DNA from 2 places in the Foliimonas ilicis genome. Region 2 is predicted to be linked to the other one. Evidence: riboswitches for the same ligand, from Rfam matches in the RefSeq annotation. Region 2 holds a riboswitch; the other holds the start of a gene.

Region 1 (7,350 bases), on a different contig from region 2:
CGAAGCGCTTGCATTGATGATTTCGCCGACCGCCGCCTCGACCTGCGGACTGCCGGGCAGGCACAGAAAGATCACATCGGAGTTTGCAGTGAGCGACGCAATATTTTCCGCAACCGCCGCGCCGCGCGACTTCAAATCGTCGATCGGCTTGGGGTTACGGTGCGGCAGCACGGTCAGCGGATAGCCAGCCTCGATTATGTTTTTGGCCATGCCGTGCCCCATCAGCCCGGCACCGATGAAACCTACACGTGATAGGCCGCTCATCGGGCCGCCTCGAGATCGGCGATATGCGCGCGGATGATGGCGCTGAAATCGCTGTCTGCCGTAAAGCCTGCCTCCAACGCCCGTTCGGGCGTGAAATCGCGCGGCCATCCGGCAACGATCTTTTCGATTGCCTCGTCGGGAACATGACGGATGCGCCCGGCAACCTCTTCGCCTGCGACCTCGCGCAAGGCTTCGATCATTTCTTTTACGGTGATCGACAGGCCGGGCATGGTCAGCGTTCGACGGGTACCGAGCGCTTCAGAATCCAGCGTTGCCGCGTGGATCAGAAAGCCAACTGCCGCCGATGGGCTGGCCACCCAATGGCGCACATCGTCACTGACCGGCAACACGGCATCCTGTCCGTTCAGCGGTTCGCGTATAATGCCTGAGAAGAAGCTGGAAGCCGCCTTGTTGGGCTTGCCCGGTCTCACGACGATCGTCGGCAGGCGAATGCCCACGCCGTCGACAAAACCTTTGCGCGAGTAGTCGGCCAGCAGCAATTCGCAGATCGCTTTTTGAGTGCCGTAGCTGGTTAGCGGCGCTTGCAGGAACGTGTCGCTGATCGCTTCTTCGAACGGCGAGCCGAATACGGCGATGGACGAGGTGAAGACGAGGCGAGGGCGGTAGCCGTCTCCCTGATTGCGGATGGCTTCGAGCAGATAGCGCGTGCCATCGAGATTGATGCGATAGCCTTTTTCGAATTCGACTTCCGCTTCGCCGGATACGATCGCTGCGAGATGGAAGATGACGTCAGGGCGCGCTTCGATCAATTTCTTGATCGTCGCCTCATCGGAAATATCGCCTGACTCCGAAGAAATCGTCGCACCACTCAGTCGTGGCTCGACGACGTCGAAAAGATGCATCGCACCAATCTTCTTGCCGCCAAGTTCGCCCGTCTCAACAAGCTTCTCGGCCAGCCTGTGCCCAACCATTCCGGCAGCGCCGATTATCAGAACTCGCATCAATATCCTCCCTTGCTGCCGGTCGAGATCCGACCGGCGTTTTGTCTCCAGCCCAAACTGCCCGTGTTAGTGATTGTCGCGTGGAATAACAGCGCTCTTCCCGTCGATCCCACCCTGCGCAAGGCGCTGATATGCGATGGCAGGCTCCAGAACTGCGCCGGTTTCAAGCTGCGAAACGATGCCGCGCTGTATCTCCTGCCACGGTGTCTGGTGAGCAGGATAGGCGAAGCCTCCAGCCTTCGCCAGCGCCTCACGACGCTCGGCCATGTCCTCCGGCGTTGTCAGAATGTCCGCCGTTCCGCGCTCCAGATCGATGCGTACACGGTCGCCTGTCCGCAACAGCGCCAACCCGCCGCCAACGGCTGCTTCCGGGGAAGCGTTGAGAATGGATGGAGAACCCGAAGTGCCGGATTGACGACCGTCACCTATGCAAGGAAGCGAGTGCACGCCACGCTTCAAAAGATAATCCGGAGCGCGCATGTTGACGACTTCGGCCGCACCCGGATAGCCGATAGGGCCAGCCCCGCGCATGAACAGTACGGACTTCTCATCGATACCGACGGACGGATCGTCGATGCGTGCATGATAATCTTCAGGCCCGTCGAACACGATCGCATTGCCTTCGAACGCCATCGGATCGTCCGGGTTCGCAAGATAGCGTTCGCGGAATTCCGGAGAGATCACCGAAAGCTTCATGATCGCGCTGTCGAACAGATTGCCGCGCAAGACCCGGAAACCGGCATGCGTTTTCAGCGGCTTGTCGAACGGACGGATGACGTTCTCGTCCATGATTTCCGCGCCACGGCAATTGTCACCGAGGGATCGGCCGTTCACCGTCAGCGCGTCTTCCGCAATCAGCCCCTGCAGCATCAACTGGTTGACGACCGCCGGCACACCGCCTGCGTGATAATAATCCTCACCGAGATATTCACCGGCTGGCTGCAGATTGACGAGCAGCGGAATTTCTTCGCCATAGGTCTGCCAATCGTCGATGGAAAGCTCGACGCCGACATGGCGCGCAAGACCGTTCAGATGGATCGGCGCATTGGTAGAGCCGCCGATAGCCGAGTTGACGCGGATTGCATTTATGAACGCATCGCGCGTCAGAATGTCGGTCGGCTTGAGATCCTCATAGGCCATGTCGACGATGCGCTTGCCGGTCAGATAAGCCACTTCCTGCCGGTCGCGGTAAGGCGCGGGGATCGCTGCCGAACCGGGCAATTGCATGCCGAGCGCTTCGGCAAGCGAGTTCATCGTCGTTGCCGTTCCCATCGTGTTGCAATAGCCGGTCGAGGGTGCCGACGAGGCTACGAGCTTGATGAAGCCCGCATAGTCGATTTCGCCCGCAGCCATCATTTCACGGGCCTTCCAGACGATGGTGCCGGAGCCGGTGCGTTCGCCCTTGAACCAGCCGTTCAGCATCGGGCCGACAGACAAGGCGATAGCCGGAATGTTCACAGTCGCCGCAGCCATCAGGCAAGCGGGCGTGGTCTTGTCGCAACCGATGGTCAGCACCACAGCGTCGAGCGGATAGCCATAGAGAATTTCGACAAGTCCTAGATAAGCGAGGTTGCGGTCCAGCCCCGCCGTCGGGCGCTTTCCCGTCTCCTGAATCGGGTGCACCGGAAATTCGATCGCGATGCCGCCCGCCTCGCGAATGCCGTCGCGCACGCGCTTGGCGAGTTCGAGATGGTGCCGGTTGCAGGGCGAAAGATCGGACCCCGTCTGCGCAATTCCGATGATCGGTTTGCCCGACTGTAGCTCGTCCAGCGTCAGGCCGTAATTCAGGTAGCGCTCCAGATAGAGCGCCGTCATGTCCGGGTTGGAAGGATTGTCGAACCACGCACGGGACCGCAAATTTCCTTGTTTGTGTTCTTTCGACATGACGACTCCGGACGGCTGTGCCGCAAAGGTATGATAATTTAATGGCAGCGCTGCCAATTCTCCTACACAATTAACCCGCTACGCTCAAATGTAAATTCGTCGCGGGATGAATCCGGTGAAGAATCGCGCGAAATATGCGGGTTTTCAGGCAATGTGCTTGGCCACAGCCGCCAGATTGTGATGAAAGAGCTTTTTGTGGAGGAATCGATGATGAACGAGATCGTATTGCACGAATATTGGCGCTCTTCGGCGAGCTACCGCGTCCGTATCGCGCTCAATCTGCTCGGCGAATCCTATTCCAGCAAATCAGTTGATCTCCTCGGCGCGCAGCACAGGCAGGCTGAACACATCGCGCGCAATCCGCAGGGCCTGGTTCCGACCATCGAAATCGATGGGCATCTTTTTTCGCAATCTCTGGCAATCATCGAATATCTGCAGGAAACGCGAAAGAACGCGGCATTCCTGACAGGAAATGCGGTCGACAGGCAACGGATTCGCGCGCTTTCCCATGCGATCGCAATGGACATTCACCCGGTTTGCAATCTTGCAGTCGTCGCAAAAGTCATGGCGCTCACGGATGGCGGTGACGCCGTGCGGCGCGAATGGATGCAGAGATTCATCGGCGAAGGGCTGGCCGCATTCGAAGTGATGCTTGCCTCCGCTGACACCGGCCGCTTTTGCCATGGCGATGAGCCGACCATGGCCGACATCTGTCTCATCCCGCAGCTTTACAATGCAATACGATGGGAGGTGGATATCGCGTCCTTCACCCGCATTCTTGAAATCGAGGCCGCGTGCAGCGAACTCCCGGCCTTCGCCGATGCACATCCCGACAAGGTTCGCCCCTGAAGAGCGGTTTTACCGTTTGACCGTGAACGGCTTTCGCTGCTAGTCACCTTGCCGACGGTTCCGCGTCCAACGCGGATGAAAAAGGGAACACGGTGAAAGCCTTCACAGGCCAAATCCGTGGCTGTCCCCGCAACTGTAAGCGGCGAGTTTTCGTCAACAGGCCACTGGAGTAACACCTCTGGGAAGGCGACGAGAAACCGAGACCCGCAAGCCAGGAAACCTGCCGTCAGCCGTGGTCACGCGCGAAGCCATAGGGCGGGGTGTCCTTTTGGAGCGAACATTTCATGCATGCGCATGGAATGCGTCCAATTCGCGGTGACGGAAGCCACAAAACAGGTCTTGCGATGCCGCTTTTTTACCGTTCTACCCTCAAAATCACACTTGCCGCCGCGTTCGCCGCATTTCTCGCGCAAGCAGCACATGCCGAATCCGTTGAGCTGACAGACGTCACCGGGCGCACTTTCGAAATGGAAGTGCCAGCCAAACGCGTCGTTCTCGGTCTTTACTTCGAAGATTACTGGGCGCTCGGCGGCGATGAAGCCATGGACAAGCTAGTCGGCATATCGAAGGCCGCCTGGAGCGACTGGCGTCCGGCAAACTGGCAGGCCTATCTCAAGGTTCGCCCATCGCTGGACGATATTCCGGATGTCGGTGAAGTCGAAGTAAGCACATTCTCGGTCGAAAAACTCATTTCGCTGAAGCCAGACGTCGCCATTCTTGCAGAGTGGCAGGTGCAGGGCATTGGTGCTGATTTCCAGCGCATCGTCGATGCGGGTATCCCGGTCGTCGTGGTGGATTACCATGCGCAGACCGAGGAACGTCACGTCGCCAGCACACGTTTGATCGGCAAGGTGATCGGTGCCGAGGAACAGGCCGAAAAGATCGCGCAGGAATATGAGAGCGCCGTTTCAGACGTGCGCGAGCGAATCGAGAAAGCCGGCAAGGAAAAACCATCGGTCTATATCGAACTCGGCAGCAAAGGTCCGCCGGAACAGGGGCCGAGCTATGGCGATTATATGTGGGGCAAGATTGCCGAAGTCGCTGGCGGCAAGAATATCACGCGCGAGATCGTGCGTAGCTGGGGGCCGGTCGCGCCCGAACAGGTGCTGGCTGCAAGGCCCGAAGTAATCGTCATGGCAGGCTCCGAATGGCGCCAGCACGCGACCGGTCAGTTGATGGGCGAGGGCGTTTCGAACGACGAGGCGCTAACCAGGCTGAAAGGTTTCACCGAACGTCCGGGCTGGTCGGCCCTGCCTGCCGTCGAAAACGGCCGCGTCCACGGCATCTATCAGGGCGCATCGCGCACCATCATGGATTATACCTCCGTCCAGTATTTCGCGAAGGCGCTCTATCCCGACCTGTTCGAAGATATCGATCCGCAGGCGAACTATCTTGCCTTTTACGAACGCTATCTGCCGATCAAGCCGGAAGGCACCTTCATGATCGGCCTGAAATAGCACCGCCATGAGCGAGGCCGTCAACGCCGCGCTTTCGCGGTATCGAGCAGCGGAACGGAAGAAGGCAGTCCTCATCGCGGGACTGCTGCTTCTTGCCGGTATTTCGCTCGTCTTCGATATCGCGACCGGACCTGCCTTGCTGCCGGTCTCCGAAGTGTTGTCGGCGCTCCTCAACCGTGCCGGGGCAGATGCAACGACAGAGATAATCGTCTGGACGTTGCGCCTGCCAATGGCCCTGATGGCGATCATCGTCGGCATGGCCCTTGGCTCCAGCGGCGCGACCATGCAGACTCTTCTCGATAACCCGCTTGCGAGCCCCTACACGCTTGGGCTCGCATCTGCGGCGGGTTTTGGCGCATCGCTCGCCATTCTGAACGGCGGCTGGGGGCTCAATCCGTTATTCGCGGTACCCGCCAGCGCCTTCGTCTTTGCCTGCATGGCATCCGCCCTGATCTACTCCGTCGGCAATATGCGCGGCATGATGGGCGATACGATGATCCTCGCCGGCATCGCCCTGATGTTCCTGTTTCACTCACTGCAATCGCTTTTGCAGTTCAATGCGACGCCCGAAGTCGGCCAGCAGATCGTCTTCTGGATGTTCGGCACGCTTGCCAAAGCCAACTGGACGAACCTGACCATCACGGCGATTGCCGTCGCATTCGCCTTGCCGTTCCTGATCCTCAATGCATGGAAACTTACCGCCCTTCGATTGGGCGAGGCGCGTGCGCGTTCGGTCGGCGTGTCTGTTTCCAATCTGCGGCTGGTCACGATTGCGCTGGTCTCGCTGATGACGGCAACCGCCATCAGCTTCGTCGGCACGATAGGTTTCATCGGCCTTGTCGCACCGCATATTGCGCGGATGCTGGTCGGCGAAGATCAGCGCTATCTGCTCGTTGCGTCGGGTTGCGTTGGTGCGGTGATGCTGTCCGCGGCTTCCGTCCTGTCGAAAATCATCATGCCCGGCGTGCTCTTGCCGGTCGGCATCGTCACGGCGATCATCGGCGTACCATTCTTCCTTCACCTGATACTTCGACGGTCGAGGCGATGACATGCTATCGGTAAGAAACCTCGATCTCGCTCATGGAAAAATTCCAGTCGTCAGCGACCTGAACATCGATTTCCTGCGCGGCGAAGTCACCGGGATAGTCGGCCCGAATGGAGCCGGAAAATCGACTTTCCTGCGCACGCTTTTCGGCGAGCACACCGCAAATCGCGGTGAACTCACGCTTGGCGATCAAAGCTTCAGCTTTACCAACCGCCGCAAATGGCAAAAACGCATCGGCTTCATGCCGCAGGATACCGGCTATCATGGAGGCCTGACCGCGCTGGAAGTCGTGCTCCTAGGCTCGACAGAGCACCTTTCGCTGCGGCTTTCCGACGACGCCTTGCGTCGCGCGGCGACGGCGCTCGATAGCCTGGGCATCGCCGATCTTTCGCAACGTGAAATCGCGACGTTGAGCGGCGGACAGCGCCAGCTCGTCTATTTCGCGCAGGCATTGATGCGTGAGCCTGACGTGCTCCTGCTGGACGAACCGGTAAGCGCGCTCGACCTCCGCCACCAGATGCTGCTCATGAAGCATGTGCGCGACGTCACGCGGCAGCGCGGCGTGATTACGATCATCGTGCTCCATGATCTCAATCTCGCGTCGAGCTTCGCCGACCGGCTCATCATGATCCATGATGGAAAGGCGGAGGTGGACGGCATTCCGCGCGATGTGCTTTCCAGCCAGCTTCTCGAGCGCGTCTACGGCGTGCAGACGCGTCTGCATTACGACCCGGACGGACGGCCCTGGGTGCATGTTCACGACGCGCACGAGGTGCACAATGCACGATGAACCGAGCGTCCGGCAAGGCGTCACCGACTACTGGAACAACCGTGCACCCTTGTTCGACGGGGCAGCGTCACACATTCGTCACGAGATGGAATGGCGAAA
Region 2 (7,350 bases):
CGGTCGCGGCACTTGAGATGCGGCCTTCGTCGTTTTCGTCCGGTGCGTTGCGGCCATAGATGTGGAGGCCGTCCTTGATCGCAAAGTCTTTCAGATCGCAAAGCCACGCATCAATGCGGCGAAGCGCTTCGTCGGGCGCGTCGGATTGCGCGACGCCCGCCTGTGAGGCCAGTCCGGTTTGCGCGGCGGTTTCGACAATCAGCTTGGCGAGGCGGTCGCGGCGGCGGCGGTCGAGGCCGTCCGCCTGCGCGTATTCGTCGACCAGACGTTCGAGTTTCTGCTGGTGTTCGTCGAGACCGGCTTCGGTGAGAGGCGGCGGCAGGTGGCCGAGCGTGACGGCCGCAATCCGGCGCTTGGCCTGCGCCGCTTCGCCGGGATTGCTGACGATGAACGGATAGATGACGGGCAGGGAGCCGGTGACGATTTCGGGAAAACAGGATTGCGAGAGCGCGACCGTCTTGCCGGGCAGCCATTCGAGCGTGCCATGCGCGCCAACATGGATCAGCGCGTGGGAGGCGAGGGTGTGGCGGAGCCAGAGGCCGAAGGCCATGAGTTCATGCCGGGGTGGTAAGGTTGGGTCGTGGTAGTCACCGCGTCGATCTGCGGAACGTCCGCGGTCGGGGGCGAGTGCTACGGTGATATTGCCGAAATGCGCGGCGCGGAAGTGGAAAGATTCCCCCACTCCGCCTCGCTGCGCGAGGCACCTCTCCCCCACTTCGTGAGGGAGAGGAAGGGCGTCTGGCTGGATGCCATTTTTCCTCTCCCCATTATGGGGGAGAGGTGCCTCGCGCAGCGAGGCGGAGTGGGGGTCTGCGCCGGGCTTGGAATTTATTTTCCCCCAAGCAGCCTCCACGCTCGCGCGGGCCTCCGCGGGCAAGGTCGAGCTGAGGGAATTGTAGGCCTCCAGCGTCATGCCTTTCGTGCCAATCTCCAGCAAATCAAGCAGCGCGCGCGGAGATTCAGGAATCCCTTCAACTGCATAGCCCTCGTTCTTCAGGTCATGCAGCATGGCAAGCACGCTGTTTGGCACGTCGAGACCGACGGCATAACCGGTGCGTCCGGGTGCGCTGGGATAATCGGGAATGAGGATCGTTACGCGGCGCTCGTCGCGCCTTGTGTTGCGCAGGCGCAGGAAGGCGGCGATGCGATTTGCGACCTGAGTGACACGATCGGGTTCGGGCCGGTTGGCGAAGGCGCGGAAGCCGAGTTCGGCGTCGGCTTCCGTTTCAGCCTTGAAGGAAATCGCGCCTGCGAGGATGCGTCCGTCAAGCTCAGGCATGACGACATGCATTGCGAGATCGGCAGGGGCCAGACCGCGCGGGCTTTCCTGCCAGCCTTCGCGGCGGGTCGTTGCGACGATTACTTGGAAAACCGGCACGCCGGCACGGTCGAAAATCGTCTCTACGCCGGGTTCAGCACCCGTCGCGAATGCCGTTGCGGTGATGATTGCCAGGGGTGACAAATCGGCCAAGGCATTTTCGACGAACTTTATCGAGGCCGGTTCCTTGAGGCTGGAAACGAAGATCGGGGCAGGCGACATGCCTTTGCTGCGCAAGGCTTCGCAAAGCGCATCGATGGGCGCTACGTCTGCCGCCAGCAGCATCGATCTATAGAAGAGGAGGGGGACGACCGGCTGGCCGGGCGTGAGGTTCGGCAACTCGACCGGGCCAACGCCCGGTTCGTAGAAGCCTGCCTTTGGAACGGCAATCGTTTCGGGCGTCGATGTCTCGCCGCGTGCGAGCGCCGTGAGGCTTTGGACGAGGCCGCGCATATTGGCCGGGCCGCCTTCGCGGAAATAGGAAAGCAGGCCGTCGAGTTCGGTTCGGGGCAAGGTTGAACCCTCGATCAGTCGAAGGTCTTCCTCCCGGCATTCGCCGGGCAAAAGCGCCAGCTTTATACCCTTGGCGCGCGCGGTCGCGGTTAGCTGGTCGCAGCCGTAGCGCCACCAATCATAACCGCCCAGAATGCGCACCAGAATGACTTTGGCGTGGGCGGCGACACTGTCCACCCAAAGATCGACGGACATGGGATGGCGCAGATCGCGCAGCCGTGCCAGCCGCATCGAGGGCTGATTATCGCCGCCGGTTTTCCATGCGGCGGCGATGCCCGCCAGATCGCTGTCGGTAAAAGACAAAGCCACAATATCCGCTGGCTGCTGCCGCAGATCTACCGGCTCGACCAGATCGTCGAGCGAGGTGGATGTGGTCGTCAATATATGCATGCGAATGCATCTTCTATCTGTCAGGTGCCGTTAGGCCGCGAGTATACGCTCGATTGCTTCCCGGTTCAGTCCTTTCAGGCCGATAACCACGAGCCGCGAGCGGCGCTCGTCATTGGCGTTCCATGCGCGGTCATAATAATGGTTCACGCGCGGGCCGACCGCCTGAACGAGCAGGCGCATAGGCTTGCCGCCGACATCGACGAAGCCTTTCACGCGCAGCACGTTTTCTTCTTCGGCGGCCTTGGCAACGCGGACAGCAAGCTCGTCGGGGTTCGAGATCGACGGGATTTCGATGACGAAGGTGTCGAAATCGTCATGCTCGTGGTCGAACGCGCCATCGTGATGCGTCTTGCGGTTTTCGATGTCGTCTTCCACGGCAAGACCGAGGCCGAGCAGCACCGATGGATCGACCTTGCCGTTGGACGATTGCACGATCTTGACCGCGCGCTTGATGTGCTGATCGATCACCGCATTGGCGCGGGCGACACCCGCATCGTCCATCAGGTCGCGCTTCGACAGGATGATGAGGTCGGCGCAGGCCACCTGGTCCTCGAAGACTTCTTCGACGGGATCATCATGGTCCAGCGTTTCATCTTCGGCGCGCTGGGCGGCGAGCGCATCCATGTCGGACGCGACCTTGCCTTCGGCGAGTGCCGGACCATCGACAACGGCAATGACGCCGTCCACCGTCACGCGGCTTTTGATGGCGGGCCACTGGAATGCCTGAATCAGCGGCTTCGGCAGGGCAAGGCCCGATGTCTCGATCAGGATGTGATCGACTTTCGGTTCCAGCGAGAGAATCTGGTCGAGGGCGGGTGCAAAATCGTCGGCCACAGTGCAGCAGATGCAGCCATTGGCCAGTTCGACGATGTTTTCTTCCGGGCAATCCTCGACGCCGCAGCTTTTCAGAATGTCGCCATCGATGCCGACATCGCCGAATTCGTTGACGATGATCGCGAGGCGGCGGCCTTTCGAGTTTTCGAGCAGATTGCGAATGAGCGTGGTTTTGCCTGCACCCAGAAAGCCGGTGACGACGGTGCAGGGAACGCGAGAAACGGTAGAGGTCATGAATTGTCCTTCAGAATATCGATCGGAGGAATGCGCGCGATGAGCCCGCGCTTCAGAGAATCAGGGCGACCACGCCACGGAATGAGAAGATCGAGCGAGCTTGCGAAAAGCTTTGCGCCCTCGACGAGATCGTCGCCGCTTTCAATTGTAAGGCCGCCGAAGACATAGCTCCACGCGCCATCGCGCAGAACGGCGGCGCTGAGCCGGCGCTTGCAATTGCCGAGGCATTCGACCTCGCGCACCTTGATGTTCGTATTTGCTGCGGCGCGGCGCGTGTCATCAGCGAGAACAACGCCGGCGCGGGGCGGGCCGTCGGAACCGTTTTCATCGCGACACGACGAACACACGACGATTGTGACATCGCTCGCGGCGCCGGCGTCCGGTTCGGGAAATTTACCGTCAAAGTCCAAGCAGTACTCCTTTCCCGGGACACCCGCCGGGCAGTCGGATTATGTTCTAGACGGCAGGTCTCCTGGCTCGCGAGTCGTCACCTTTGCCGCCTTCCCGGGGAAAACCCAGTGGCCTTCGGCTAAGGCTTTTCGCTTACAGTTGCGGGGACAGCTTCGGCTTCGAGACTGAAAATCTCACACCGAATTCCCTCTTAGCTCCTTTCCATGAAGAAAGGAGACCGTCACGTCGCGCAATCTAGGCTTTGCGCCGGTATCGTGTCAACGCGCCGCTAAGCCCGCGCGGCGCATGACACGGGAAGATTGCCGCATCTGTGTCATTGATTTCCAGCGATGCAAAGGTCTATTCCTGCTTCGATCCCGGTCGGGTAATGATCATCGAAAGACAATGAGCAGCAAAGCAGTGACGAACGCAGATAATTCAATGAAAGACCAGCTACGCAGCCTGCCTTCGCTGAAAGGTCCATTTCGCGATGTGGATATGGGCGATTTGCCCGATACGCCGCGCGCGGCCTTTCGACTATGGCTGGAGGAGGCGATTGCAGAGGGCATAAAAGAACCTCACGCCATGACGCTTTCGACCGTCGACGAGCAGGGCTGGCCCGATGCACGCGTTCTCATTCTAAAGAATGTCGATAAGCGCGGCTGGCACTTCGCCATAAAGGCCGACAGCCCCAAGGGGCAGCAGATTGCAGAAGCCCGTCACGTCGCGCTGACATTCTACTGGCCGCAATTGGGACGGCAGATTCGTCTGCGCGGAGAGGCGATCGAGCTTCCGAGCGAAGAATGCGCTGAAGACTTTCTCGGTCGTCCGATCGGATCGAAAATCAGCGCACTGGCCTCGAAGCAGAGCCAAATTCTGGACACGCCGGATGAATTCAAGCGCCGTATAGGCGAGGCGAAAGAGTTTCTGGAAGCCAACCCGGAACATATTGCGCCTGCGTGGAAGGTCTATGCGGTTGCGCCTTCCGTGGTCGAGTTTTGGCAAGGCGCGACGGACCGCGTTCATAAGCGATTGCGGTATGTGCGTTCTGAGACCGGTGAAAACTGGAAAAAGCAGGTTCTTTGGCCGTAATGGTAGAACAGCCCCGCTGCTATAGCGATCTGAGGAGCGCTGGTGCGAGATCGCCTTTTTCGTAGATTTCAAGGCGCTCGAGCCCCAGCCATTCCTGCATGAGGCGCAGCTCGTCCAAGAGTTCCGATGCGGTTTCGGGCGATGCGCCGGGTTCGGCGTGCGAAGCAAGAACGCGCAAGACGCTTGCGGCGCGGTCGGCTTTCAGGTCGAGGCGGGCAACCAGTCTTTCGCCAAGCAGGAACGGGAAGACGTAGTAGCCATATTGGCGCTTGTGGGCGGGCGTGTAGATTTCGATCCGGTAGCGGAAATTGAACAGGCGTTCGGTGCGCGCGCGCTCCCATATCAGTGGATCGAAGGGCGCGAGCAAAGCGCGCGCCTGCACTTTCCGCGGCATACGCGCTGCGGTGTGAAGATAGGCCTGATGCTGCCAGCCTTCGACGCGCACGGGCAGGAGCGTGCCTTCCTCTACCAGTTCGCCGATGCGGTCCTTCACGTCGGCGGGCGAGAGGCGGAAATAGTCGCGCAAATCGTTGATCGTCGCGACGCCCAGCGCTCGTGCCGAAATGCGCAGCAATTCGCGATGCGCATCGGCGGGCGAGGGCGGCGGCGCGGAGACGAGCTCCGCGGGCAGCACGCGTTCAGGCAGGTCATAAAGCCGTTCAAACCCGCGCCGCGATGCGGCCGTCAGCCTGCCTGCCCAAAACAGCCATTCGAATGCCTGCTTGGCATCGCTCCAGCCCCACCAGCCGCCCGGACCCTTGGGGCCTTCCATTTCGGATGCGGCAGTTGGGCCGCGGTTTGAGACTTCCTGAAATATCTCCTCGATATAGTCGGCGCGCTCGCGCCTGAATTTCGCGAGGCCGGAATACATTTCGCCGCTTTGCGCGCGCTCCATGCGCCAGCGCATAAGAGGGTATGTCTCGATCGGCAGAAACGAGGCCTCATGTGCCCAATATTCGAAAAGGATGCGCTTTTTCGGACCAGCCGCATTGTCGAGCACTTCGCGCGGGTAGTTCCCGAGTCGCGAGAAGAGCGGCATATAATGAGCGCGCACGACGACGCTGACGGAATCAATCTGCAGCAGGCCGATGCGCGAAAGCACCTTGTTCAGATGGCGCCGGCTTATTTCGCCGGCGGGCCTCGCCTCGGCAAAGCCTTGCGCGGCGAGTGCGATGCGCCTTGCTGCGGCAAGCGATAGTTTCTCTTTCATGGGCGCATCTTCAAAACGGTTCCTGTGACTTCAGAGCAAGTAAACATCTCGTGCGCAAGGAGTTCTACCCGTGAACTACCCCCAGCGTTATGGCAGGATTAAAAGTGGAGTAAAAAGTGAAGGAAATCAAATATTCAGCAAACTGCCATGATTTTGAAAATGTGACGGGAAGCATCCTGATTTTCGCCAATGTTAGACTTGCTTCGCCCTTCCTGCTGCGCTAACCCTCGCCGCATTGCAGCATGGTTCTGACCGACCTTACGGCCGAGCCAAACTGTCGCGGCACGCTTACCCTCGCGGGTGCTATATAAGTTCAGACGCGTGATCGCCATTAATTGGAAAGTCGGAGCATGAACGAGCTCTTAAGTTCATATCTGCCCATCGTGATCTTCATCGGTGTGGCGCTCGCAGTCGGTCTTGCGCTTATCGCAGCGCCCTACCTTGTCGCCTACCGGAATCCGGATCCCGAGAAGCTTTCGGCGTATGAGTGCGGGTTCAACTCGTTCGACGATGCGCGCATGAAGTTCGACGTGCGATTCTATCTCGTGTCGATTCTCTTCATCATCTTCGATCTGGAAGTGGCCTTCCTGTTTCCGTGGGCTGTCGCCTTCCGCGAAATTGGAATGCTGGGCTTCTGGTCCATGATGGTATTTCTCGGTGTGCTCACCATCGGCTTCATCTACGAATGGAAGAAAGGAGCGCTGGAATGGGATTGAGCGATTCAACCGGTACGCTCGTCGCGCCGCGCCCCAGGGGCATAATCGATCCGAACACCGGCAAGCCGGTCGGCGCGGATGATCCGTTCTTCACCGAGATCAACAATGAACTCGCGGACAAGGGCTTCCTCGTCACCTCGACGGATGCGCTGATCAATTGGGCGCGCGGCGGTTCGCTGATGTTCATGACCTTCGGTCTCGCGTGCTGCGCAGTCGAGATGATCCACACGTCCATGCCGCGTTACGACAGCGAGCGTTTCGGCATCGCGCCACGCGCCTCACCGCGTCAGTCGGACGTCATGATCGTCGCAGGCACGCTGACCAACAAGATGGCTCCCGCGCTCCGCAAGGTCTACGACCAGATGCCGGAACCGCGTTACGTCATCTCGATGGGGTCGTGCGCCAATGGCGGCGGCTACTATCACTATTCCTATTCGGTGGTGCGTGGATGCGACCGCGTCGTGCCGGTCGATATCTATGTTCCGGGTTGTCCGCCTTCGGCTGAAGCGCTGCTTTACGGACTGCTTCTTCTTCAGAAGAAGATCCGTCGCACCGGCACGATTGAGCGGTGATCTGAATGAGTGAAGCTCTCAACGATCTTTCGGCCTATATTTCCGAAAAGCTCGGTTCCAAGATCGGCGAAGCAGTCATCG

What was found. Region 2 has a riboswitch for cobalamin ahead of ABFT80_RS11335 (DUF1636 family protein). Riboswitches for the same ligand answer to the same signal wherever they lie in the genome.
Region 1: it holds a riboswitch for cobalamin, as region 2 does, so the genes downstream of both, ABFT80_RS09745 (ABC transporter substrate-binding protein) here and ABFT80_RS11335 (DUF1636 family protein) in region 2, are expected to answer to the same signal.

What each region holds. Positions count from the first base shown of each region.
Region 1 covers NZ_JBDUUH010000003.1:352,411-359,760, forward strand. Annotated here, with positions in the region: gene ABFT80_RS09725 (NAD(P)-dependent oxidoreductase) at 1-264, opposite strand, end outside; gene denD (D-erythronate dehydrogenase) at 261-1,226, opposite strand; gene ABFT80_RS09735 (IlvD/Edd family dehydratase) at 1,293-3,110, opposite strand; gene maiA (maleylacetoacetate isomerase) at 3,318-3,959, shown strand; cobalamin riboswitch at 3,998-4,201, shown strand; gene ABFT80_RS09745 (ABC transporter substrate-binding protein) at 4,304-5,416, shown strand; gene ABFT80_RS09750 (FecCD family ABC transporter permease) at 5,424-6,464, shown strand; gene ABFT80_RS09755 (ABC transporter ATP-binding protein) at 6,466-7,251, shown strand; gene ABFT80_RS09760 (class I SAM-dependent methyltransferase) at 7,241-7,350, shown strand, end outside.
Region 2 covers NZ_JBDUUH010000004.1:195,760-203,109, reverse strand. Annotated here, with positions in the region: gene cobN (cobaltochelatase subunit CobN) at 1-2,221, opposite strand, end outside; gene cobW (cobalamin biosynthesis protein CobW) at 2,252-3,289, opposite strand; gene ABFT80_RS11335 (DUF1636 family protein) at 3,286-3,699, opposite strand; cobalamin riboswitch at 3,735-3,937, opposite strand; gene ABFT80_RS11330 (pyridoxine/pyridoxamine 5'-phosphate oxidase) at 4,121-4,771, shown strand; gene ABFT80_RS11325 (winged helix-turn-helix domain-containing protein) at 4,791-5,981, opposite strand; gene ABFT80_RS11320 (NADH-quinone oxidoreductase subunit A) at 6,332-6,697, shown strand; gene ABFT80_RS11315 (NuoB/complex I 20 kDa subunit family protein) at 6,688-7,269, shown strand; gene ABFT80_RS11310 (NADH-quinone oxidoreductase subunit C) at 7,275-7,350, shown strand, end outside.